2 regions of the Achromobacter sp. JCM 18799 genome follow, and region 1 is predicted to be linked to the other one. Evidence: riboswitches for the same ligand, from Rfam matches in the RefSeq annotation. Region 1 holds a riboswitch; the other holds the start of a gene.
What was found. A riboswitch is a leader RNA that binds a small molecule or an ion and turns the genes downstream of it on or off. The one in region 1 is predicted to bind manganese.

Region 1 (7,160 bases):
GTCGTGTTCCACCACGCGCACGCCGCGTTGGCGCAGCCGGTCCTTCTTCCATTCCTTGGCATCGGCGGACATGTGGACCACGGCATCGAATCCCAGCGCGGCGGCCATGACGCCGATGCTCATGCCCAGGTTGCCGGTGCTGCCCACGGTCACGGCATACCGGCTGAACACGGCGCGAGCCCGCGGCGTGGCCAGGATGCGCCTGTCCGTTGACGCATCCTGCAGCAGCCCGTGCTCCAGCGCGATCGTCTCGGCAATGGCCAGCACTTCATGAAATCCGCCGCGCGCCTTGATGGAGCCTGCGACGGGCAGCTCGTCATCGCGCTTGAGGTACCAGCTGCCCGAGGCGCAGCCGCCGCCCAACGCCTGTTGCAACGGCCCGGCAGCCATCAGCCGGGACTCGATATGCCCATTCGCGGCCGCGAGCTCGGGAAAGAGCGTAGCCAGCAGCGGCGCGCAACGCGCCAGACGGCTTTCCGCCTCGTTGATCAGGGTCAGGGACGGGGCGGATCCTGGCAAGGGTCCGCCCCTTTCGGGGTTGAGCCATAGCAAAGGCGTTCTTGATTGAAGATTTTCTAATAGCTGAGGATCGAAATTGGCGGTCATCATGAACTTGCAGGTTGATGGTTCAGCGCGAATCGTAGATGCCGCCAGCATGCAAGAATAGCGATCATTTCTACTGCAGCCATTAGCGTGACTTATGCCAGCCCATTTCGACTCGACACTGCTGGGCGCCCTGCGCTGTTTTGACATGGCCGGCCGTCATCTCAGCTTTACCAGGGCTGCGGCAGCCATGAACCTCACGCAAAGCGCGGTAAGCCAGCAGATCCGGCAGTTGGAAGACCGCCTGGGCTACCTGCTGTTTGTTCGTCAACAACGCGGCCTGACGTTCACGTCCAAGGGCGAGTCGCTGTACTCGACGGTCAGCCGCGCGCTGGACGACATCCAACAGGAGATCGAGCGGCTGGGCTTGCCGGCGTCAACGCTGCAGGTCAATTGCCTGCCCTCGTTCGCGCTGCAATGGCTGATGCCGCGCCTGACGGAATTCCATCGCTTGCAGCCAGACATATCGGTGCGGCTGAAGGCGGATTTCCAGCCGCTGGACCGCAAGCTGATGGAGGAGGAAGACATAGACATCGCCATCCGCTACGACCCGGCGCATTACAGCGATTTGCAGGCGGACGCCTTGCTGGACGAGTATCTGCTGGTGGTCGCAACGCCCGAATACCTTGCGGCCCACCCCAAGTTTCGCGCCGGCAAATCGCTCGATGGCGTCGAGTTCCTGCACGACGCCTCGCCTTGGGCTGGCGCCGCGGAGTTCATCGAGTGGCGCACCTGGATGCAAGCGCACCAGCCGGGCTGGGTGCGCCATCTGGACGGGCCGCAGTTCAACCTGGCCAGCCTTGCCATTGGCGCCGCGCTGAATCACCAGGGCGTGGCGATCGGGCGCAGCGCGATGGTCTATGACGAGATCCGCAGCGGGCGGCTGGTCGACGTGTTCGGCAAGCACACGCCCGCGCCGGCGCGCTACGTATTGCTGTCACGCCGGCCTGATGAGCGGCGCACCCGGATCTTTTCCGAGTGGTTGAAATCCGAATGCCGCAGCTTCGACAGCGCGCGGTCCGCCTTGATCGGGGACTCGCGCGGGTAAGGACACGCCGTGAAACCGGCGAGCGACGCCGCCGCGCGACATCAAACCGCCGCGGCGCTCAAATGTTCATAAAGTATCGCCGCGCCTATCCCGATCAGCGCGATACCGCCCAGGATCTCGGCCCGCTTCCCGGCGACGCTGCCCAACACCCGCCCCAGCATCACGCCTATCGTCACCATCAAGGTAGTCGCCAGGCCAATGGCAATGGCCGCCACCACGATGTTCACGTCCACGAACGCCAACCCCACGCCGACCGCCATGGCGTCGATGCTGGTGGCCAGGCCCGTTGCCGCCAGCAGCCAGAAGGAATGGCGGGTGACGGGCGCGGCGTCCTCCTCCTCTTCCTTGAGGCCGTTGCGTATCATCAGCAAACCCAGAATACAGAGCATCGCGAACGCGATCCAATGATCCCAGGCAACCACGTACTTGGCCGCGACCGAGCCCAGTCCCCAACCTATCACCGGCGTGATGGCTTCGATCACGCCGAAGATCAGCCCTGTGCGCAGGGCTTCCGGGAATCGGGGTTTGTATAGCGCGGCGCCTTTGCTGATGGCCGCGGCGAACGCGTCCGTGGACATGGCGAACGCGAGAACGATGATGGCGATGGGATTCATTGGAGTCGTGATCCTGCTGGGCGGAAACGGCACGGATCTCCCGCGCCGCCCGGCGTCGCGCGAAAAATCCGTGGTCTCGCCAAGCATGGATGCCGCTTGCGCCATGGCCGAGGAAGCCAAGAATGTTGACGCAAGCCCCTGCGGACCGGACCTTGGCTGGCCGGGCTGCAAGGAGGCTACTCCCCAAAGAGTAAGGGCAGTCTAGCAGAGCCTGCCGATCCGTGTGTTACACCACTAGTCCTTGTGGATTCCCAGCTCCACGCGAACGCCTGTCTGGCGATGCTGCCATCGCCCCGGCGGGAATGATCAGGACACGCACATGACCCAATCCGAATACATCGCCGAACTGCTGCGCATCCTGCGCGCCCACGACCCCGCGGCGCGCGCTACTCTGACGGCGCTGATCGCCGCCCTGCCGCCCAAGGCGCGCGAGATCCATTTCGTGGTGTTCCCCGATCAGGACGGCGAAGGTACGTTTTCGGTGGTGGCCAGCCTGGAAGGCCCGGACCTGTTCGTGCTCAACAAGGCCATCGAAGGCCACCGCTACCTGTTCGACGTGCCTCACACGGAAGACGGCATCGAACCCGAGGTGCCGCTGTTCGCGTCGGACGAAGCCAGTTTCAACGTCCAGGACGTCATCGTCGATACCGCAATGCAATGGGTGGCGGAATTGTGGGAAACCTGCGGCCGTGGCCGTTCGCCGCTGCCGGGGCTGGTGTATGGGGAAGAAGGCTACGGAACGCTGGAACCGCTCGCACTACCGGCGTAGCGCCGCGGCATGGGCCGCGCACTCACCAGGCCACGTGGAACATCGCCTTCGCCAGCACCACGATCAGCACCATGTGGCAGAACACGCTGAGGTGCATGCGCCTGCTCAATGCGCCGGTCAGGCGCTTGCGGCGCGCGAGCGTCAAGGCGGTCGCGACATGGAGCAGCACGCTCAAGGCCAGCGCGATCTTCAGCGACAGCAGGACGCCGAAGGACGAAGCGAATGGATCGGCGAGCGCGCCGCGGTATTGCCAGGCCAAGCCCAGGCCGGCCAGGTAGAGCACCACGACCGACCACGGCAGCACGGCCCGCACGCGCGGCGCCAGCTGGCTGCCCAGCGCGCGGCGCACGTCGGGCGGCAGGCGCTTGTGCACCGGTTCCAGGAACAGCACCTCGAAGGTGACGGTGCCGACGAACAGGAAGGCGGCAAGCAGATGCAGGATGAGCAGCAAGGGGTAGGTGTTCATGGCTGCGAATGGGAATGGCCATCAGTCGGGATTGTCTCATCCGCGCCATGCGCTGCAACATGACAAACATCAAACGCCCCCCGCTCAGAACTTGTAGCTCACCTTCATCCAGACGTTCCTGGGCGTGCCGTAGTTGTAGCCGTTGTAGCCCCCCAGGCCGCTGTAGTAATACTTGTCGGTCAGGTTTTCCACATTGACGGACGCGGACACATGCCTGTTGAAGTCATAGCGCGCCATCAGGCCAAACAGCGTGACGCCGCCCTGGCTGGCGCGCCCTAGTCCGCCGGCTTCATCGTAGTAGATGCTGCTCTGGTAGCTGACGTTGCCGCCGATCGTGAGCTTGTTCCACTCGCCCGGCAGCCTGTAGCTGGCAGCCAGGCGGAACAGCCGCTGGGGCGTGCTCGGCAGCAGCAATGCGCCCTCGGCGTCGCGCTTGGCAAAGTAGGTATAGCCGCCCATCAGCTGCAGGCCAGGCGCCACTTCGCCGGACGCGGTCAGCTCGAAACCCTTGCTGCGCGCGCCTTTGACGGCGCGGTAGGGAGTGCTCCCGTCCGGCAGCGGCGGGCTGGACGGATCCTCCACCGCAACGTTTTCCTCCTGGGTGCGGAATATCGCGAAGCTTGTGTTCAGCCTGCCGTCCAGATGTTCGCCCTTCAAACCGATTTCATAGTTTTGACCGGTTTGCGGCGGCAACACCACGTTGCCGGCGTCACGCGAGGTGGTGGGTATGAATATCCGGGTGTAGCTGGCGTAAGCCGAATAATCCTTGCTCAGGTCCACGACCACGCCGGCATAGGGCGTGAAGACGCCATTTTCCTTTGCCGTGGGGTTGTGGGTCCAGGTGTTGGCGGGGCCGTTATAGGCCGAAGAGTTTTCTTCGTACCAGGTGGTCCGGGCGCCCAGGATCAGCGACACCGGCTCGGCCACCTTCAGGCGCGCGGAACCGTAGATGGCGGTCTCCTTCGCGTCCAGGAAGGTGTCGTAGAAGGTGTAGGGCATGGCGGGCCGCGGCACGTCGCGCAGATCGTAGAGATTCACGCGCCGGCGGTCCCAGCCAGCGGGGTTCGCCGAGTTCAGGTTGAGTTCGCTGGTGTAGCGGTTGTAGCTCAGTCCCAGGACGGCCCGGTGCTCCCTGCCGAATGCCTGGAACGGCCCTTCGGCGTAGATATCGAAGGACTTGTTGGTGGAGCTTGCCGGGTTGTCGCGCAATTCGATGGTGGAAGCGCCGGACGGATCGACGGGCTGATACGCGAGGACGTAGCCCCAGGCGGCCTTTCTTTCGTTTTTCAAGCGGCTGGCGTCCATCTTGACGTGCCAGCCGCTGCCGAAGCGATGGTCCAAGGTCGCGAATATCCGGTCCGTATACATGTCCCATTGGCTCCATGGCGTCACGGGATTGAAGGACCGGGGAAAGTTCGTGCGCGTGCCGTCGCTGTAGAACAGCGGCGCCTGGCCGAAGTTCGCGCCGTCGATGGCGGTCTTCTGGTGCTCGTAGCCGAGGCTGACGGTGGTGCTGGGCAGGATGTCGGCCTCGAGGATGCCGTAGAAGACATCGTCGGACCGCTTCTTGTAGTCAATGAAGCTGTCGCCCGCGGTGCGGGCGGCGACCACCCGGCCGCGCAGCGTGCCGGCGCTGTTCAGCGGGCCGCCCAGGTCGGCTTCGGCGTTGTAGCTGTTCCAGCGGCCGACGCCACCGGTGACGTGTCCGGCGAACTCCGACGTGGGACGCTTGCGCACCAGGTTCACCGAACCGCCCGGCTCGCCCACGCCGTTGAGCAGGCCGGCGGCGCCGCGCACGACTTCCACCCGGTCGTAGATGGCGGTGTTGATCATGCCCGCCTCGGCCGACGGCGTCTTGAACGACAGCGTGGGCACGCCGTCGAGCATGGTGTTCAGCGCAAAACCGCGCGAGGTGAATTGCACGCGCTCATCCAGCCGCTCGACGGCGATGCCGGGCGTCTGGCGCATCACCTCGTCCAGCGTGTTCAGATTCTGGTCGTCCATCTGCTGTCGCGTGACGACGCTGATGGATTGCGGGGTTTCACGCAGCGACAGCGGCATGCGGGTGGCGGCGCTTGTTGCCGGCACGGTATAGGAGCCCGTCCCTTCGGAGGGGCCTTCGTCGCCAGCGCCGGTGACGGTCACTGCGGGCAAGGCGGTGACTTCGCCCTGCGGCAATCTGCGCAGCGTGTAGCCGCCATCGGCGCGCCGCGCCGGTTCCAGGCCGCTACCGGCCAGCAACTGGCGCAACCCTTCCTCGAAGCCGAAACTGCCGCGTAGCCCAGGCGATTGGAGATCGCGCGTCAGGGCGGGATCGAACGACAGCAGAACGCCGGCCTGGGCAGCATAGGCCGAAAGCGCCGCGCTGAGCGGCCCAGGCTCGACGGCCACGCTCACCTGCCCCGCCTGGGTCTGCGCCTGGGCGGGCGCTATCAACCCGGCCAGCGGTAGCGCGAATGCGCCTGCCGCGAGCAAGACTGGGAAGGAGACGCTTGCGCGCAACGGGGAAAGCTGACGGGGCATGACATGCACTCCAGATGTTGGTCTTACCCTCGTAGCCAGATAAGACGCGCAAAGTGCTAGTCGCCGTTACAAAATAGTCTCGCCGCGCGGCACCAGCGACACCCAGTAGCGGGTGCGGTAGCGCAGGCCGAGTTGCAGGGTGTCCGCCACCGTGACCAGCACCCGGTCGGGTTCGGCCAGCGGGAAAGCGCCGGAAATGGGCAGATGCGCCACTTCGGGCGCGCAATCGATCCAGCCCGCGCGGTAGCGCTGGAGTTCACGCAGGAATTCATTCAAGGGCATGCCGTCGACCTGCAGCATGCCGCGCTGCCAGGCGGAGGGATCGCCGGTCAGCGCTTGGGCGTCATCGATCTGGCCGCCGCCAAAGCGCAGGCCCATGCCGGCGGGCACGATGCGCGCGGCATCCGCCGAAGCGCCCGGGAGCGCCACGCGCACGGCGCCTTCCAGCACCTGTACCGCCGATACGCCGTCGTCGCGCCTGACCACGAAGCGCGTACCCAACGCGGTGATGCTGCCTTCGCGGGTGCGCACGATGAACGGCCGAACGTCCTGTTGCGGGTCCGGCGCGGTTTCGATCAGGATTTCGCCGCCGTGCAGCGCGATCAGCCGCTGCTGGGCATCGAACAAGACGTCCATGGCGGTGGCGGCATTGAGCACCACGCGGCTATGGTCCGCCAGCAGCACCTCGCGCCGGGCGCCGACGGCCGTGCGGTATTGGGCCACCCAGCCGCGCCAGGCTTCATCGACCTGCGCGTAGCCGATGGCGCCTCCGGCGCCGATCAGCACCAGCAGCTTGCCCAGCGCGGCGCGGCGGGCGGACGAGCGCGGCCGTCCCAGCACGGGCAGCATGCCCTTGGGCAACGCCTCGAAGCGACGCGTAAGCGCTTCGGTGCGCCGCCAGGCGCGCTCATGTTCGGGATCGGCCTGGCGCCAGGCTTGCCACGCTTCCCGGTCCGCCTGGCTGGCGCTGCCCGACGTCAGGCGCAGAAACCAGTCCACCGCTCCGTCCAGCGCGCGCGGATCGATGCGCCCTGCCTCTCCGGCGCTCATGGCGCGAACTCCAGGCACTGGCGCAGGGCGCGCGCGATGTACAGCCGCACCGAGCCGACCGACACGCCCAGCGTCTTGGCAATATCC
Region 2 (7,160 bases), 450 kb from region 1:
GTTCTTGGAGACACGGACGACCCTGCCCGCTGGCGGCTGCGCGCAGGCGGCAGCGGTCCGCGGCTTTCGCGCAGAAAGCCGTCAAACCGTCGCGTACAGGCGTGCGCAGGCGCCGGGGCAATGTTGCCGGTATCCGGATCGCATGAAATGCGCCGGGTGCGGAAAACGGATGGGAGCTAGCGGAGGAATCGGTACCGGCGGCAGAGGCGCACGCGACGTGGGCCAGGCCGGCGATTCTTGGCTGCGGACTCCGTACGGGCCAGGATGACTATCCTGCCTGTCGGCTCGCAGCGAGGAGACAGGTCAGACAGGCATGCCGGCGCCGCGCACTGGGCGCAATCGAGGCTCGGGGTCTAAGGCACTAGGCATGATCTCTCCTGTGGAAGAAAGGGCGGCTTCAGGCCAGCGCAGCCTGCGTGACTGGCGTGGCTTGCGTGCCGAAGTGCACGTGGCGCACGGCGGGATTGGCGCTCAGGCGGCGCGCCTGCGACATCAGTTCGCCCCGCAATTCCGGGGGACAATTGACGGTGATGCAGGCGGATGCCATGCCAGGATCCCGACCCTGGTCGATCTGCACCTGCGAGACGTCCAGGCCGGCGGCGCTGAAGTCCAGGCAGATCTGCTTGCGCAAGGCGCCCAGCTCGTCGCGCGGACAGATGACCGTCAGACGCGAAGTGCCGCGGCGGCGGCCCAGGGCGGTGGCGCGGTCCACGCCGGCGCGGCGTAGGAACAAGTCGAAGAAACGCATAACGACCTCCATTGCAAGAATGGGGAGCGTGATCGCGAATACGCGCGCGCCCGCGCTGCGTTCGGCGGACAGGCACGACAAACGTGCACGAACGCTGACGCTGCGGATTGCGGCGGTTCTGGCGGTTTACGTTGGGGAGTTTCCCGGCAAGCCGCTGGCTTGCGCGATTGTCCGGGCTTGCGCCTGGAGCTTGGGATACAACCGCAACCTGTTCAACAGGCTGCGGCAGACGGAGTTCTGCGTGGACCTGTTAAACAGCGACGTCGATGCAAGATCGACAACTTTCGCCGGAATCGGTATTCACGAAGACTGCTCCTGGGATGGATAACGGGCAGAAGTTTACGCGGGTTTCCACTTATGGACAAGGCTTTTGGGGCCAAATCGGGCCTGAATGTGGAAAAAACCGCGGGGGCCGAGGCCCCGCGCGCAACGCACTGTCAAGCGTAGAAGTGCCAGCCCAGATAGGCGGCGAACACGGCATACAGTCCGCCCACCGCCGACAACGCCGGCACGCTCATGACCGAACGGCGGAAACGCAGCCACAAGAGGCTGATCGACAGCATCGTGAAGAGGCCCGCCGCCAGCAAGGGAGCGTCCAGCAGCCAGGGCGTCATGAAGATGCCCAGCGCGCTGGGAATGGTCGCCTGGATCATCATGGCGCCCGAAATGTTGGCCAGCGCCAGCCGTTCCTTGCCCTGGCGCACCCAGATCAGCGCGTTCATGATTTCCGGCAGCTCGGTCGCCACCGGCGCCAGCAACAGCGCGGCCACATGAGGCGACGCGCCCATGGCCACGCCCAGCAGCTCGATCTGGTTCACGAACACATGCGATGCCCCGGCGATCACGACCAGCGCCAGTATCGTCTGCGTGACCGCCCAGAACATGCTCGGATCCTCGTCGCGCGGGCGCAGCTTCAGTGGCTCGAGGTCTTCGCTGGCCAGGCTTTCCTCGTCGTTGCTGAGTTCGCGCTTGACGTAAAGGCCGTAGGTGGCCAGAAACAGGATGCCCAACCAGGGCTTCCAGGCAAAGGCCAACAGGCCCAGGCCCACCTTGAAGATGAAGATGCCCATGAACCAGGCCTGGTCGCGGGCCAGCCGGCGCTGGTCCGCGTTGATACAGTCCGCCTGCGTGGCGCGTCCGCGGCGCGCGCGCCACAAAGCCAGGCCGACCACCGCATACGCCAGCGTCGCGAGCACCAGCGGGCCGCCCATGGCGGCGCCTACGCCTATGTCTTTTTGCTCGGGGGTTTCGCCGAACACGACGGCCATGAAAGTCACGGCGCTTTCCGGCAAGGCCGTGCCGAACGCGGCGAGCACGGTGCCGGTGGCGGTGGCGCCCAGCTGGAAGCGATGGCCGACCCATTCGACGCCGTTCACGAAGAACTCGCAGGCGAAGTAGATCACTGCCGCTGACAGGAAAAACAGGAACAGAGTGAGAAACATATAGGCGAGCCGGACGAGCAGAAACCAATTGGCGCGACGTCGCGGCTCGCCCGGCTGGGGTGAACGCAACGCGGCCAAAGGTCTCGCCTGGCTGATCCATGCGGCGATGCCGCCGTGCATGGATACCGCTACTAGCGCCATGGAGTTCTAGCGGCTGCTGCGCAGCGCTGAACCACCAAGTCTGTTGACGCTAGCTCCTTTGTGGGGACAAAGGATGGCTACTCCCCAATGACAGAGCCGCGATTGTAGCAGCTTGCCCCGCGCGGTCCAGCGAATTCCGCGCGCCCCTTGCGGGCTGTCGCAACCCGGGGATGGCAGGTAAAGTAAACGGCATCCTCACCCTGCCGGGCTTCACGCCCAGTCCGCCATGAGCCTGCCTCCCGACGACATCGCCCCTTACGCCGCGCGGCGCCAACGCCTGATGGCGCAGATGCGCGCCGCAGGCGGCGGCATCGCCATACTGGCGACCGCCCAGGAAGCCACCCGCAACCGCGACGCGGAATATCCCTATCGGCACGACAGCGATTTCTTCTATCTGACCGGATTCACCGAACCCGGCGCCTGGCTGGTGCTGACCGCGGGCGCGACCGACCGCGCCGTGCTCTTCTGCCGCCCGCGCCACATCGAACATGAAATCTGGGAGGGCAAGCGCTTCGGCCCCGAGGCCGCCGCGGCGCATTTCGGTTTCGACGACGCCCATCCGCTCGATGCGCTGGACGAACTGATGCCCGCGCTGCTGCAGGACCATGCCACCTTGTACGCGCCCCTGGCCGGCGACAAGCGCAGCGACGGACGCCTGCACCGCTGGCTGACCGCGGCGCGCGAGGCCAGCCGCGGCGGCCATGCGCCGCCTGCGCGCCAACAGGACATCCGGCCGCTGCTGGCCGAGATGCGGCTGATCAAGGACGCCACGGAAATCGCGGCAATGCGGCGCGCGGCCAAGATCTCGGCCGGCGCCCACGTGCGCGCCATGCGCGTCGCCCGCCCCGGCATGCGCGAGTACGAGATCGAGGCCGAACTGCTGTACGAATTCCGCCGGCACGGCGCGCAGTCGGTGGCCTACAACAGCATCGTGGCCGCCGGCGCCAACGCCTGCGTGCTGCACTACCCGGCCGGCGAAGCCGTGTTGCGCGACGGCGACCTGGTGCTGATCGACGCGGGCTGCGAGGTCGACAGCTACGCCAGCGACATCACCCGCACGTTTCCGGTGAACGGCCGCTACAGCGGTCCGCAGCGCGCGCTGTACGACCTGACGGTGGCCGCGCAGGATACCGCCGCCCAGGCCACGGCGCCCGGCCGCAGCTTCAACGACGGCCATCAGGCCGCCCTGCGCGTGCTGGCGCAAGGCATGCTGGACCTGAAACTCTTGAAAGGCTCGCTGGATGGGGTGCTGGAATCCGGCGACTACAGCCGCTTCTACATGCACCGCACCGGCCACTGGCTGGGCCTGGACGTGCACGATGTGGGCGACTACCGCCAGCCTGGCCCGACCCAGGGCGCCGAACGCCCCTGGCGCCAGCTGGAACCGGGCATGATGCTGACGATCGAGCCCGGCATCTACGTGCGGCCCGCAGACGACGTGCCCGAGGCCTACTGGAACATCGGCATCCGCACCGAGGACGACGCGCTGGTCACGGACGAAGGCTGTGAACTCATCACCCGCGGCGTGCCGGTGCAGGCCGGCGAGATCGAAGCGCTGATGCGCGAGTAGGCGCGCCGGGCTGGCGCTAAAAGACGTAGCCGTCCAGCCAGCCCATGGCGATCCAGGTGTAGACCACCACCATGGCGATGGCGAACATGGACACGATGGCGCCGACCAGGCAGGCCAGGATCGCGACCAGCACCGGACCCCAGCCGGTCCGGGTCGGCCGGCCCAGGCCCTCGTTGTAGAGGCGGTCGAATTTCTCGTCCGGCATCAGCGAGAACACCGCGCTCTCGATGAACCCGTCGACCATGGGAATGAACACCAGGAAGAAGGCGGGGTTGTCGTACCAGACGGGGTAGAAGCTGATAGCGCAGAACAGGCTGATCAGCGTGTATGCGGTCACCAGCCAGGCATGGCGGCGTCCCAGATACCACCAATGCGCCCCCACCGCTCCGAACAGGCAGGCCAGCAATCCGACCGCGACCTTTCCGCGCGGGCGGCGGGTGGAAGCGGCGGAAACGGCGGACACTGGGGATGAGGCCTGGAGCTGCGTCATGTCGATCGACCGGAAAGAGGGCCACGGCGCCAAGACGCGCCGGCTGCTGCGGATTGTAGTGGACGGTTAAAATCCGGGCATGACTTCATCCGCCTTCGACATAGTGATTCTAGGCGCGGGCCCGGTGGGCCGCGTGCTGGCCCTGATGCTGGCCCGCGTGGCGCCCGACCCCGCGCGCATCGCGCTGCTTGCCGGCAGCGCGCCCGCCGCGGTCGCGCCGTCGGCGGCGGTCCCCGCCACGGATCCCCGCGTGCTGGCCATGAACCATGGCAGCCGGGTGCTGCTGGAGTCGCTGCATGCCTGGCCCGAACGCTCTGCCGACATCCGCAACATCCATGTATCGCAGCGCGGCCGGCTGGGCCGCACCCTGATCCAGAACACCGATTTCGGCGTGCCGCAGCTGGGCAGCGTGGTCGCCTATTCCGGCCTGCACGCCAAGCTGGACGAATGCGTGGCCGCTTGCGGCGTCACCGTGTTGCAAGGGCCGCCCGCGCGGATCGGCATGCAGGACGCAGACGGCGTGCGCGTCGAACAAGGCGACGCGACACTGCTGTGCCGGGTCGCAGTGCAATCCGACGGCGCGGGCGCGACCGACGTGCGCCGCGACTACGACCAGCATGCGGTGCTGACCACGGCGCACGCCACCCTGCCCCGCCGCGGCTGGGCCTGGGAGCGCTTCACCGCCGAAGGCCCGCTGGCGCTGCTGCCGCACCCGCAGACGCCGGACGCCTATTCGGTGGTCTGGTGCAGCGCGCCCGAGCGCGCCGCCGAACTGGCGGCGCTGGACAACGCCGCGTTTTCGCGGGCGCTGTCCGCCGCCTTCGGCGACCGCCTGGGACGGCTTTCCAGCCAGGCGCCGCGACATGTCTTCCCGCTGGCGCTGAGCGCCCGCCGCGCCCAGGTGCACGGCCGCGTGGCGGCCATCGGCAATGCCGCGCAAACCCTGCATCCGGTCGCAGGCCAGGGCCTGAACCTGGGCCTGCGCGACGCGGCCCGCCTGGCCCAGACGCTGGGCAGCTGGCTGGCCCATCCGGACGTCAATCCCGGTTCCGCCCTGGCGGAATTCGCCGGAGCGCGCCAGGTGGACCGCTTCATCACCGCCGGCCTGACCGATCTGATGCCTCGCATCTTCTCGACCGGCCTGGCGCCGGTGGAGCATGCCTGCGGCCTGGCCTTATTGGGGATGGATCTGGCCTCTCCGCTGCGCGCGCCACTGGCGCAGCATCTGCTGCAAGGTTTCCGCGCCTGAACGCTTCCCTATCCGCCCCCGATAATGGGGCGATTGTCTGCTTTCGCCTTCCCTTGTTACGAATTGTTCTCCAGGTGACAAAGAGGGTACGAGCGAGCCGGTTAAAATGTGAGCATGCGCATAGGTCAATGGACCCTTCCCAACAACGTGCTGGTCGCGCCCATGGCGGGCGTGACGGACCGTCCTTTCCGCCAGCTTTGCAAGAAGCTGGGGGCGGGCTATGCCGTCTCGGAAATGGCCGCGAGCAACCCCAAGCTGTGGGATAGCGTCAAAACCTCCCGCCGCTTGAACCATGACGGCGAGATCGCCCCCATTTCGGTGCAGATCGCCGGCGCCGACCCCGCCATGATGGCGGAGGCGGCGGTGTTCAACGCCAGCAAGGGCGCCCGGATCATCGACATCAACATGGGCTGCCCGGTCAAGAAGGTCTGCAACGTGGCCTCCGGGTCGGCGCTCTTGCGCCATGAAGACCAGATCGCCCGCATCCTGGACGCGGTGGTATCCGCCTGCGCGCCGCTGGACGTGCCGGTGACCCTGAAGACCCGCACCGGCTGGGACCGCGAAAGCCGCAATGCCCTGCGGGTGGCGAAAATGGCCGAAAACGCCGGCATCGCCGCCCTGACCCTGCATGGCCGCACCCGCGCCGACCTCTATACGGGCGAGGCGGAATATGACACTATCCGCGCCGTCAAGGCCGAGCTGAAAATCCCCGTTGTCGCCAACGGAGATATCACTACGCCCGAAAAAGCCCGGCACGTCCTGGATTACACTGGCGCCGACGCGGTCATGATCGGCCGGGCGGCTCAAGGCCGTCCCTGGATTTTCCGCGAAATCGACCACTACCTGCGCACGGGCGAAACACTGGCCCCTCCCTCCTATGGGGAAATGCGCGAGCTGCTGCTCGAACATCTCGACGACCACTACCGGTTTTACGGCGAGCACACCGGCGTACGCACGGCGCGCAAGCACATAGGCTGGTATCTGGACGGCCTGCCGGGGGCGGATTCGTTCTGCGCCCGCATGAATCTGATCGACAACACCCGCGACCAGTGGCGGGCCGTGTCGGACTGGTTCGACCTTATCTCGCGCGACGGCGGATCCCATCCGGCGCCGGTCGCAGAAGCCCTGCTGGCGGCATAACCGCCTCAACACCAACATAAAAATATCTGTACTCAAATGAGCAAGAAAGATGTCCTGGAAGAATGCGTGCGCGCCAGCCTGGAGCGCTATTTCGAAGACTTGGGCGAATCCGAACCCCACGACATGTGGGACATGGTGATGCGCTGCGTGGAGCGCCCGGTGCTTGAAGTGGCGTTGGAAAGGTCGGGCGGCAACCAATCGCGGGCATCCGAAATGCTGGGCATCACCCGCAACACCCTGCGCAAGAAGTTGCTGGCGCACAATATCCAGGTATAGCTTTCGTGCGCGGGCGGCAGGCGCATCGCGCCGCCCGCTCCCCCAGATTTCCCATCCGACCTGAACGAGAAAGGCGCTCCCGCCCCACTCCGTCCCTCACCATG

Region 2: it holds a riboswitch for manganese, as region 1 does, so the genes downstream of both, ACZ5YA_RS27280 (sodium:calcium antiporter) here and mntP (manganese efflux pump MntP) in region 1, are expected to answer to the same signal.

The regions. Positions count from the first base shown of each region.
Region 1 is NZ_AP043866.1:6,233,667-6,240,826, reverse strand. It holds gene ACZ5YA_RS29615 (D-serine ammonia-lyase) at 1-606, opposite strand, end outside; gene ACZ5YA_RS29610 (LysR substrate-binding domain-containing protein) at 701-1,651, shown strand; gene mntP (manganese efflux pump MntP) at 1,693-2,265, opposite strand; yybP-ykoY riboswitch at 2,275-2,462, opposite strand; gene ACZ5YA_RS29600 (DUF6389 family protein) at 2,585-3,034, shown strand; gene ACZ5YA_RS29595 (CopD family copper resistance protein) at 3,057-3,500, opposite strand; gene ACZ5YA_RS29590 (TonB-dependent siderophore receptor) at 3,585-6,023, opposite strand; gene ACZ5YA_RS29585 (FecR domain-containing protein) at 6,090-7,073, opposite strand; gene ACZ5YA_RS29580 (sigma-70 family RNA polymerase sigma factor) at 7,070-7,160, opposite strand, start outside.
Region 2 is NZ_AP043866.1:5,783,459-5,790,618, reverse strand. It holds gene ACZ5YA_RS27290 (hypothetical protein) at 398-748, opposite strand; gene ACZ5YA_RS27285 (hypothetical protein) at 777-1,076, shown strand; gene ACZ5YA_RS27280 (sodium:calcium antiporter) at 1,186-2,190, opposite strand; yybP-ykoY riboswitch at 2,243-2,436, opposite strand; gene ACZ5YA_RS27275 (aminopeptidase P N-terminal domain-containing protein) at 2,558-3,901, shown strand; gene ACZ5YA_RS27270 (TM2 domain-containing protein) at 3,918-4,391, opposite strand; gene ACZ5YA_RS27265 (UbiH/UbiF/VisC/COQ6 family ubiquinone biosynthesis hydroxylase) at 4,471-5,640, shown strand; gene dusB (tRNA dihydrouridine synthase DusB) at 5,755-6,780, shown strand; gene ACZ5YA_RS27255 (helix-turn-helix domain-containing protein) at 6,817-7,056, shown strand; gene purH (bifunctional phosphoribosylaminoimidazolecarboxamide formyltransferase/IMP cyclohydrolase) at 7,158-7,160, shown strand, end outside.